Regions from separate parts of the Cellulomonas pasadenensis genome, predicted to be linked through region 1. Evidence: riboswitches for the same ligand, from Rfam matches in the RefSeq annotation. Region 1 holds a riboswitch; the other holds the start of a gene.

Evidence for each region. Region 1 has a riboswitch for cyclic di-AMP ahead of AB6N23_RS16635 (C40 family peptidase). Riboswitches for the same ligand answer to the same signal wherever they lie in the genome.
Region 2: it holds a riboswitch for cyclic di-AMP, as region 1 does, so the genes downstream of both, AB6N23_RS02020 (C40 family peptidase) here and AB6N23_RS16635 (C40 family peptidase) in region 1, are expected to answer to the same signal.

Annotation. Positions count from the first base shown of each region.
Region 1 covers NZ_JBFTEP010000170.1:1,617-6,014, forward strand. The annotation lists gene AB6N23_RS16625 (universal stress protein) at 1-451, opposite strand, end outside; gene AB6N23_RS16630 (HNH endonuclease) at 575-1,117, opposite strand; gene AB6N23_RS16635 (C40 family peptidase) at 1,302-2,090, opposite strand; cyclic di-AMP (ydaO/yuaA leader) riboswitch at 2,093-2,316, opposite strand; gene AB6N23_RS16640 (iron-dependent transcriptional repressor DtxR) at 2,615-3,307, opposite strand; gene serC (phosphoserine transaminase) at 3,444-4,398, shown strand, end outside.
Region 2 covers NZ_JBFTEP010000006.1:40,269-44,666, forward strand. The annotation lists gene AB6N23_RS02015 (cytochrome c biogenesis CcdA family protein) at 1-587, opposite strand, end outside; gene AB6N23_RS02020 (C40 family peptidase) at 753-1,535, opposite strand; cyclic di-AMP (ydaO/yuaA leader) riboswitch at 1,543-1,706, opposite strand; gene AB6N23_RS02025 (hypothetical protein) at 2,213-2,404, shown strand; gene AB6N23_RS02030 (copper-translocating P-type ATPase) at 2,522-4,398, shown strand, end outside.

The sequences.
Region 1 (4,398 bases):
CCGGCGCGCCGTGCTCGTCCCGCAGGGGGACGACGACGGTCGGGCACCACGCGTGCGCCGGCAGTGCCGACGACACGGTGCCGAGCAGCCGGTCCGCGAACCCGCCGCGTCCGCGCGTGCCCACGACGGCGAGGTCCACCGAGCGGGACGCGTCCACGAGCACCGCCGCGGCGTCGCCCGTCACGACGCGGCCCTCGACAGGGACGCCGGCGTCGCGCGCGTGCAGCAGCGCCTCGTCGAGCACCGACTGCGCACCGGCGCGGATCGTGTCGTCGTCGAGCGCGGCGTACCCGCCGTCGAGGCTCGCGGCCGTGAACGACGGCAGCGCGTACGCCACCAGCACCCGCACGCCGCACCCACGGGTGCGCGCCTCGTGGACCGCCCAGTCGAGGGCGTGCAGGCTGGCCGCCGACCCGTCGACCCCGACGAGGACCTCGTGCTCGCGCGTCATGCCGCCCTCCGCGTCGGTGCTCGCCGCGCCGTCACGACGAGTCTGTGGTGCTGACCTGACCCCATCGTGGCACACCCGTGACGATCAGCGGACACTCCGCGCACCGGCTGCGGACCCGCGGCGTCAGGCGACCAGGTACGGGGACCAGGCCGGCTCCGTCCGTGCGGCCGCGCCGCCGACCGTGAAGGACCACCGGGGTGCGTGGGGCCGAAAGGGCAGCTCCCAGCCGAGCTCCAGGAGCGTCCGGTCGGCCTTGCGGTGGTTGCAGCGCACGCACGCGGCGACGACGTTGGTCCACTCGTGCCGGCCGCCGCGCGAGCGCGGGTGCACGTGGTCGACGGTGTCGGCGCCGCCGCCGCAGTACGCGCAGCGGTGGTCGTCGCGCTGCAGCACGGTGCGCCGGGTGGGCGGCACGGGGCGCCGCTTCGGCACGTGCACGTAGCGGGTGAGCACCAGCACGACGGGCAGCGGCACCTCGGCGCGCGCGGAGTGCAGCACGCGTCCGCCCGACTCCAGGACCGTCGCCTTGCCGGTCATGACGAGGGCGACGGCGCGGTGCACGGTCACGACGCACAGCGGCTCGCCGCTCGCGTTGAGCAGCAGCGTGCGGTTGGGCACGGGCGCGGGCGGGGGGCCGGGTGGGCCCTCCACGGGGACGGTCGTCAGCACGGTGCACTCCTGACCTCGGTGGTCGGACCGGCTGGCTGCCGGTCCGGACGAGAAGGAACAGCGTCGATGCGGGACCAGGGTACGCGCACGCCCTTTCGGCGGGTCGGGCGTACGTCCACGAACGACGGAGCCCCGACGACCGTGTGGTCGTCGGGGCTCCGTGACATCGGCGCCGGCCTGGTCAGCCGATCCGGATGAACGTCGGCGAGCTCTGCCAGATGGTGCGGAACTGCACCGTCTTACCCGGGCGCGGCGAGTCGATCATCATGTCGCCACCGGCGTAGATGCCGATGTGGCCGGGGCTCCAGATGAGGTCGCCCGGCTGCGCCTCGGCACGCGACACGACCGTGCCGGCGTTCCGCTGCGCCGACGACGTGCGCGGCAGGTTGATGCCGAGCTGCGCGTAGACGTACGACGTGAAGCCGGAGCAGTCCATGCCCTCGGGCGACGCACCGCCGGAGACGTACGGCACGCCCACGTAGCGGGCGGCGACCTCGAGGACCGCGTTGCCCGACACGCTCTGCGGGATCGGGGCGTTGGCCGTCGTGGTGGTCGACGCCTCGGTGCCCGCGGACGCGCGCTCGGCCGTGCGGGAGGCGGCGCGCGTGCGCACCGGCTCGGGCTCGGGCGCCGGCGGCGGGGTCGGCTTCGCGGCCGTGACGACGGGCGCGTCGACCGTGAAGACGGCCTCGGCCGGGGCCGTGACGACCGGGGAGGTGTTGAGGACGGCCCGTGCGGAGGCCGTCAGCGCTGCCGTGTCGACAGCGGCGAGGTTGCCGGCGGACTCACCGGGGGCAGCGCTCGACGGGATGGCCAGCATGGAGACCATGAGGCCGGACGATGCGGCGACGACGGCGGAACGGCGGCCGACGGTGCCCATCTGCTCGGATGCTGCGTTGGCGAGCTCGGTCAGCGGCGTCGACGGACGACGCGCGGCGCGGTGGCGCGCCCGGATGGTGCTCTCGGACAACGTGTGCCTCTCCTGTCGCCTACGAGGTGAGCTGTCGGGTTCGGGTGGGAGAACACCCGGCCGGTCGTCCGTCCCGACCGCGCGCACCGTGGTGCGTGCTGTCGTCACGTCCGCCCGGCTTCACCCCAAGGGCACCGTCTCCGATGCCCACTTTGTGGGTCCCCCGCCCCTGCCGGCGAGTCGTACGGGACCTGCGAGCGGCGGCAGGGTTCGGCGTTCCGCTCGAGGGCTCCCACGGAGGAGGGTTCCGAGAAGCAGGACGAACGTACATGACGCCCTCGGCGATTGTCACGCGTTGGTCACGGCGATCTCGGAACGATCATGGACGGCCGTCCGGGCGACACCCGGACGCCGGACGCCGCCGTGCGTCTGACGTGCACGGCGGCGTCGTGGAGCGGCTCCGGCGCGCCCGTGGGAGCGCGACCGGTGTGGCGAGGTTCACCCGTTCGTGGGCGCCCGGCGCGGCCTCCGCACACGGCGCCGGCACGGCTCCCGGGCACCCCGGCGGGCGTCGGGAGCAGGCGTCAGGCGACCCCGACGAAGATGTGCCGCGCGAGCTCCAGCGGCAGGTCGACGACGGTGCCGTTGCCGGGCACGCCGACGGTGATGACGCCCGTCCCCCGCTCGACCGACACCTCGACCCCGGGCTGCACGCCGGCGTCCGCGAGGCGCTCGAGCAGGTCGACGTCGACCTGCAGCGGCTCCGCGATGCGCGCGACGACGGCCGTGGGCCGCACGACGGCGTCCGCGGACGTCAGCGGCACGACCCCGTCGAGGAACCGCACGGGCGTGCGCTCCTCCCCGATCTCGTCGAGGCCCGGGATGGGGTTGCCGTACGGGTCGAAGTGCGGGTGGTCGAGCAGCGCGGCGAGGCGCTTCTCGACGCGCTCGCTCATGACGTGCTCCCACCGGCACGCCTCCTCGTGGACGTGCGGCCAGTCGAGGCCGATGACGTCGGTGAGCAGGCGCTCGGCGAGGCGGTGCTTGCGCATGACGCGCACGGCCTTGCCGTGCCCGGCCTCGGTGAGCTCCAGGTGGCGGTCGCCGGTGACGACGACGAGCCCGTCGCGCTCCATGCGCGCGACCGTCTGCGACACGGTGGGCCCCGAGTGGCCGAGGCGCTCGGCGATGCGGGCGCGCAGGGGGGTGATGCCTTCCTCGGTGAGCTCGTAGATCGTCTTGAGGTACATCTCCGTCGTGTCGATCAGGTCGCTCACCGCTCGGCCTCCCACGTCGCCGTCCGGCGGCGGTCGACCCGCCGCGTGCCGCCCCCAGGGTAGTCGGCCCGCCCGCAGGTCCGGGGCCGTGCGGACGCCCGGCCCGCGGCGCGACGCCCGTCGTTATCCTCGGCGCGTGCCCGACGCCCCGGTCCCCGCCGTCACGATCCCCGCCGACCTGCTGCCGCGCGACGGCCGCTTCGGGTGCGGCCCGTCCAAGGTGCGCGCCGCCCAGGTGGACGCGCTCGCCGCCGCGGGCCGCTCGCTGCTCGGCACCTCGCACCGGCAGCCGCCCGTGCGCGCGCTGGTCGGCCGGGTGCGTGCCGGGCTGGCCGAGCTCTTCGGCGCCCCCGACGGGTACGAGGTCGTGCTGGGCAACGGCGGGTCGACGGCGTTCTGGGACGTCGCGACGGTGTCGCTGGTGCGCGAGCGCGCGGCGCACGCGCAGTTCGGCGAGTTCGGCGCGAAGTTCGCGGCGGCGACGTCGCGGGCGCCGTTCCTCGCGGACTCGCACGTGGTGAGCGCGCCGGCCGGGGACGCGGTCGTCCCGACGCTCGTCGACGGCGCCGACGTGTACGCCTGGCCGCACAACGAGACGTCGACGGGGGTGCTCGCGCCCGTGCGGCGGATCGACGGCTCGCGCGACGCCGGTGCCCTCGTGGTCGTCGACGGCACGTCGGCGGCGGGCGGCGTCGCGGTGGACGTCGCGGAGACCGACGTCTACTACTTCGCGCCGCAGAAGTCGTTCGCCGCGGACGGCGGCCTGTGGCTGGCGCTCGCGTCCCCCGCGGCCGTCGAGCGCGCCGCGCAGGTCGAGGCCTCGGGACGCTGGGTGCCGGAGTTCCTCTCCTTCACCGCGGCGGTGACGAACGCGCGCGCGGACCAGACGCTCAACACCCCCGCGCTCGGCACGCTCGTGCTGCTGGCGGAGCAGGTCGAGTGGCTGCTCGCGCAGGGCGGGCTCGCGTGGGCGGCGGCCCGCACGGCCGAGTCGTCGGGCCACCTGTACGCGTGGGCGCAGGAGCGGGAGTGGGCGACGCCGTTCGTCGCCGACCCGGCGCTGCGCTCCCCCGTCGTCGGCACGGTCGACC
Region 2 (4,398 bases), on a different contig from region 1:
AGCGCGTACGCGCCGGACAGCAGCGCGCCGCGCGCCGGGGAGCCGCCCTCGAGGGACAGCGCGATGACCGCGGCCAGGGTTGGACCGATGCAGGGCGTCCAGCCGAGGCCGAAGGTGACGCCCAGGATCGGGGCGCCCCACAGCGTGGCCGGGGGCCGACGGTGGCTGCGCAGGTCGCGCTGCAGGAACGGCAGGCCGCCGAGGAAGGCGACGCCCATCACGATGACCACGCCGCCGAGGATCCTGGTGATCGGGTCCTGCCAGCGCAGCAGGGCGGCGCCGAGCGAGCCAGCGAGCACGCCGAACGTCACGAACACCGCCGCGAAGCCGACGACGAACAGCGCGACGCCGAGGACCAGGCGTCGACGCGAGGGGACGAGGCGATCGCGGTCCGCGTCCGGTGCCGGGACGCCGGTGGGAACGCTCTGGGCGGTCAGGCCACCGAGGTAGCCCAGGTACCCAGGGACCAGCGGCAGCACGCACGGCGAGGCGAACGAGACCACACCGGCGATGGCTGCGACCAGGACGGCGAGCACGACCGGGCCCGAGAAGGCGGTGGTGGCGAACAGGGAGCCGATGTCGGACATGGGTGGTGCGTGGTCCTCGAGCAGTGGATCGGGTGGTCGGTGCGGGTGCGGGGGTGGTCTCGCTCAGCACGTCGTCGACCATCGTCCGCAGTGTCGAGGCCTCGGCCAGTCCGATGATCCGCCCGGCCACGCGCCCCTGGGCGTCCAGGCCACGCGCTGGTGTGGTCAGCCGACGCGGATGAAGGTGGGGTTGGCCTGCCAGATGTCGCGGATCTGGATGGTCTTGCCGGGGACGGGTGCGTCGACCTGCTGGTTGCCGCCGGCGTAGATCGCGATGTGGCCGGGGGTCCAGATGAGGTCTCCGGGCTGGGCCTGGTCGCGCGGGACCACGGTGCCGGCGTAGCGCTGCTCGCTGGAGGTGCGTGGTAGGGAGATGCCGACCTGGGTGTAGACGTAGGAGGTGAAGCCGGAGCAGTCGAACCCGGCGGGGGTCGTGCCGCCCCACACGTAGGGGGTCCCGACGAGGCTGGCGGCGATCTCGACGATCGCGTTGCCGCTCGCGCTGGCCGGTGCGGGGGCGCCGATCGGCTCCTCGACGCTCACCGACTCCTGGACGTCCTGCTCCGCGCCGACGGCCTCGTCTTCCTCGATCTGGGGTGAGGCCTGCGGCTGGGCGACGACGGGCGCCGGAGGGGGCGGTGCAACGGCTGTGACGACGGGCGCGTCGATGGTGAACGTCGCCGTGGCCGGTGCTGACACGATCGGCGCGGCGGCGAGCAGCTCGCGCGCGGAGGCGACCAGCACGGAGGAGTCGACGCTGTGGACGTGGGCGCCGTTGGAGGACGGGGCGGCCGCGGCGGGGACGGCGAACAGGGAGACCACGAGCCCGGAGGATGCGGCGACGGCGCCGGCGCGGTGGCCGATCTGCGGCACGAGCTCGGAGACGGCGTCGTGCACGTCGGACAGGGCGGTGGTGGGCGGGCCGTCGAGACGGTGGCGTGCGGGCATGGGGTGGCTCTCCTGACGCCTGTGAGGTGAGCTGTCGGGTTCGGGCGGGAGCTGCCCGGCCGGCGTGTGCCGGCTTCACCCCGAGGGCACCGTGGTGCCCGTGGAACGGTGGTTCCCCCACTCCTGCCATGTCGTCTCGTGGGTCGTCTGGGGCGGTGGCAGGACTCGGCGTCCGCCCAGACGGCACCCGATGGAGCTCGGGCCCGCTCGACTGTAGGAAGACGACGGGGCGCTGTCATCGACCCGTCCAGCACCGCGCGGCGCGTTCTGCGGTCCCGCAGCGGTGTCTTCGAGCAGGTGAGCGCGGTGCAGCGTCGCTGAGTGCCCGATACGCCCGGGCGTCGATCTTGATCAAACCTTCATCACCGCCCAGATGCCCTGGTCCTGGGCGGCCCACCGGCGCTCGAGCGCGTCCCGGAGCCGGCGCCAGGGTGCTCGGAGATCTGATCACAGCCGCGGACGTCGTAGCGTCCTGCGCCGTGACCCACGACCCATCCGACGCTGACCACGCACGCACGCCTGCGCTGACGGCGTGCTCGTTGTGCTGTGGGGAGACGCTCGGGGAGGACGATTCCCGCCCGGGCGGTCAGCACCGACGCCTGGAGGACCTGCAGGCGCGAGGACTAACCCGGGTGACGTGGGTCGAGTGCCTGGACTAGTGCAACCGTGGTGATGTCGTGGTCGCCCGCCCGCGCCGCCGTTCGCCGCAGCACTCCCCCGTGTGGTTCGCGCAGCTCGCCGGCGACACGGCCACGGACGAGCTCGCGACCTGGCTGCAGGCCGGCGGGCCCGGGGAGTCCCCGGTCCCTCGACTGTTGTCCGGCCTGGTCGTGCAGCGCAGCATGGGAGAGCAGGATCCGACCGACTGAGCCGGGCGCACACCTCTGGGCGATGAAGGTTCGGTCAAGAACAGCATGAGCGGGAACACCCCGCCGTGGACGACGGTTCTGCGGATACCCCCCAGGGGTATCGAGAGGAGTAGGCCGATGGTGCACGACGACCCCCACACCCACCAGCACGGCGCCCCGCCGACCGAGCCGGTGCCGCAGCACTCCGGCCACGGCGAGCACGTGACGGGCGAGCGCCACCACGGCGGCGCCACGCCCCCCGGCCATGATGGGCAGGGCGGCCACGAGCACGCCGGGCACAGTGTCGGCCACCAGGCCGGGCACGAGCATGCCGGGCACGGCAACGCCGGCCACGCCCATCACATCGCCGCGTTCCGCGACCGGTTCTGGTTGAGCCTGGTCCTGGCGGTCCCGGTCGTGGCGTTCAGCCACATGTTCGCCGAACTCGTGGGCTACCAGGTGCCCGACTTCCCGGGGGCGATGTGGATCTCCCCGGTGCTGGGCACGGTCATCTTCGTCTACGGCGGGTGGCCGTTCCTGACCGGCGCCGCCGTCGAGGCCCGCTCGCGCCGCCCGGGGATGATGCTGCTGATCTCCCTGGCGATCACGGTCGCGTTCGTCGCGTCGTGGGCGACCACGCTGGGAGCTGGCATGGCGCTGGACTTCTGGTGGGAGCTGGCGCTGCTGATCGTGATCATGCTGCTCGGGCACTGGCTCGAGATGCGTGCCCTCGGCGCGGCCTCCGGGGCGCTGGACGCCCTGGCCGCGCTGCTGCCCGACGTCGCGGAGCGGATCAGCGCGTCCGGCACGGAGGAGGTCGCGCTGGGCGACCTGCGCACCGACGACGTCGTGCTCGTGCGCGCCGGCGGGCGCGTGCCGGCCGACGGGGTGATCGTCGACGGCGAGGCGCACCTGGACGAGGCGATGGTCACCGGTGAGTCACGCCCGGTGCGCCGCCGGGTCGGCGACACGGTCATCGGCGGGACCGTGTCCACCGACAGCACGCTGCGCGTGCGGGTGACCGCGGTGGGTGAGCAGACCGCCCTGGCGGGCATCCAGCGGCTGGTCGCCGACGCGCAGGCGTCGAGTTCACGCGCGCAGGCGCTGGCCGACCGGGCCGCGGCACTGCTGTTCTGGTTCGCGCTGGGCGCCGGTGTGCTGACGTTCGTGACCTGGGCGCTGCTCGGTGACGTGCCGGCGGCCATCGAGCGGACGGTCACCGTCCTGGTCATCGCCTGCCCCCACGCCCTGGGGCTGGCGATCCCGCTGGTGATCTCGATCTCCACCGAGCGTGCCGCGCGCGCCGGAGTGCTGGTCAAGAACCGCCTCGCGCTGGAGCGGATGCGGACCATCGATACGGTGCTGTTCGACAAGACCGGCACCCTGACCCAGGGCGCCCCCACGCTCACGGGCGCCGCACCGGTGGCCGGGGTCGAGCGCGAGGACCTGCTGCGCACGGCGGCCGCGGCCGAGAGCGACAGCGAGCACCCGCTCGCGCGCGCGATCGTCGCCGCCGCGGGCGCGGACCTGCCCCCCGCGCGGGACTTCCGGACCCTTCCCGGTCGCGGGGTGCGGGCGCTGGTCGAGGGACGTGCGGTGCACGTCGGTGGTCCGGCGCTGCTCGACGAGCTCGCCGTCGACGTGCCGCGCGACCTGCGCGAGGCGACGGCCCCCTGGCTCGAGCGCGGTGCATCGGTGCTGCACGTCGTGCGTGACGGGCAGGTCCTCGGCGCGGTCGCGGTCCAGGACGCGGTCCGAGCCGAGTCCCGGCAGGCCGTCGACGCGCTGCACGCCCGCGGCGTGCGGGTCGCGATGATCACCGGCGACGCCCAGCAGGTCGCCGACGCCGTCGCCCAGGACCTGGGCATCGACGAGGTGTTCGCGCAGGTCCTGCCCACCGACAAGGACGCGAAGGTCGCCGCCCTGCAGCAGCGTGGACACCGCGTCGCGATGGTCGGCGACGGCGTGAACGACGCCCCGGCACTGGCGCGCGCCGACGTGGGCATCGCGATCGG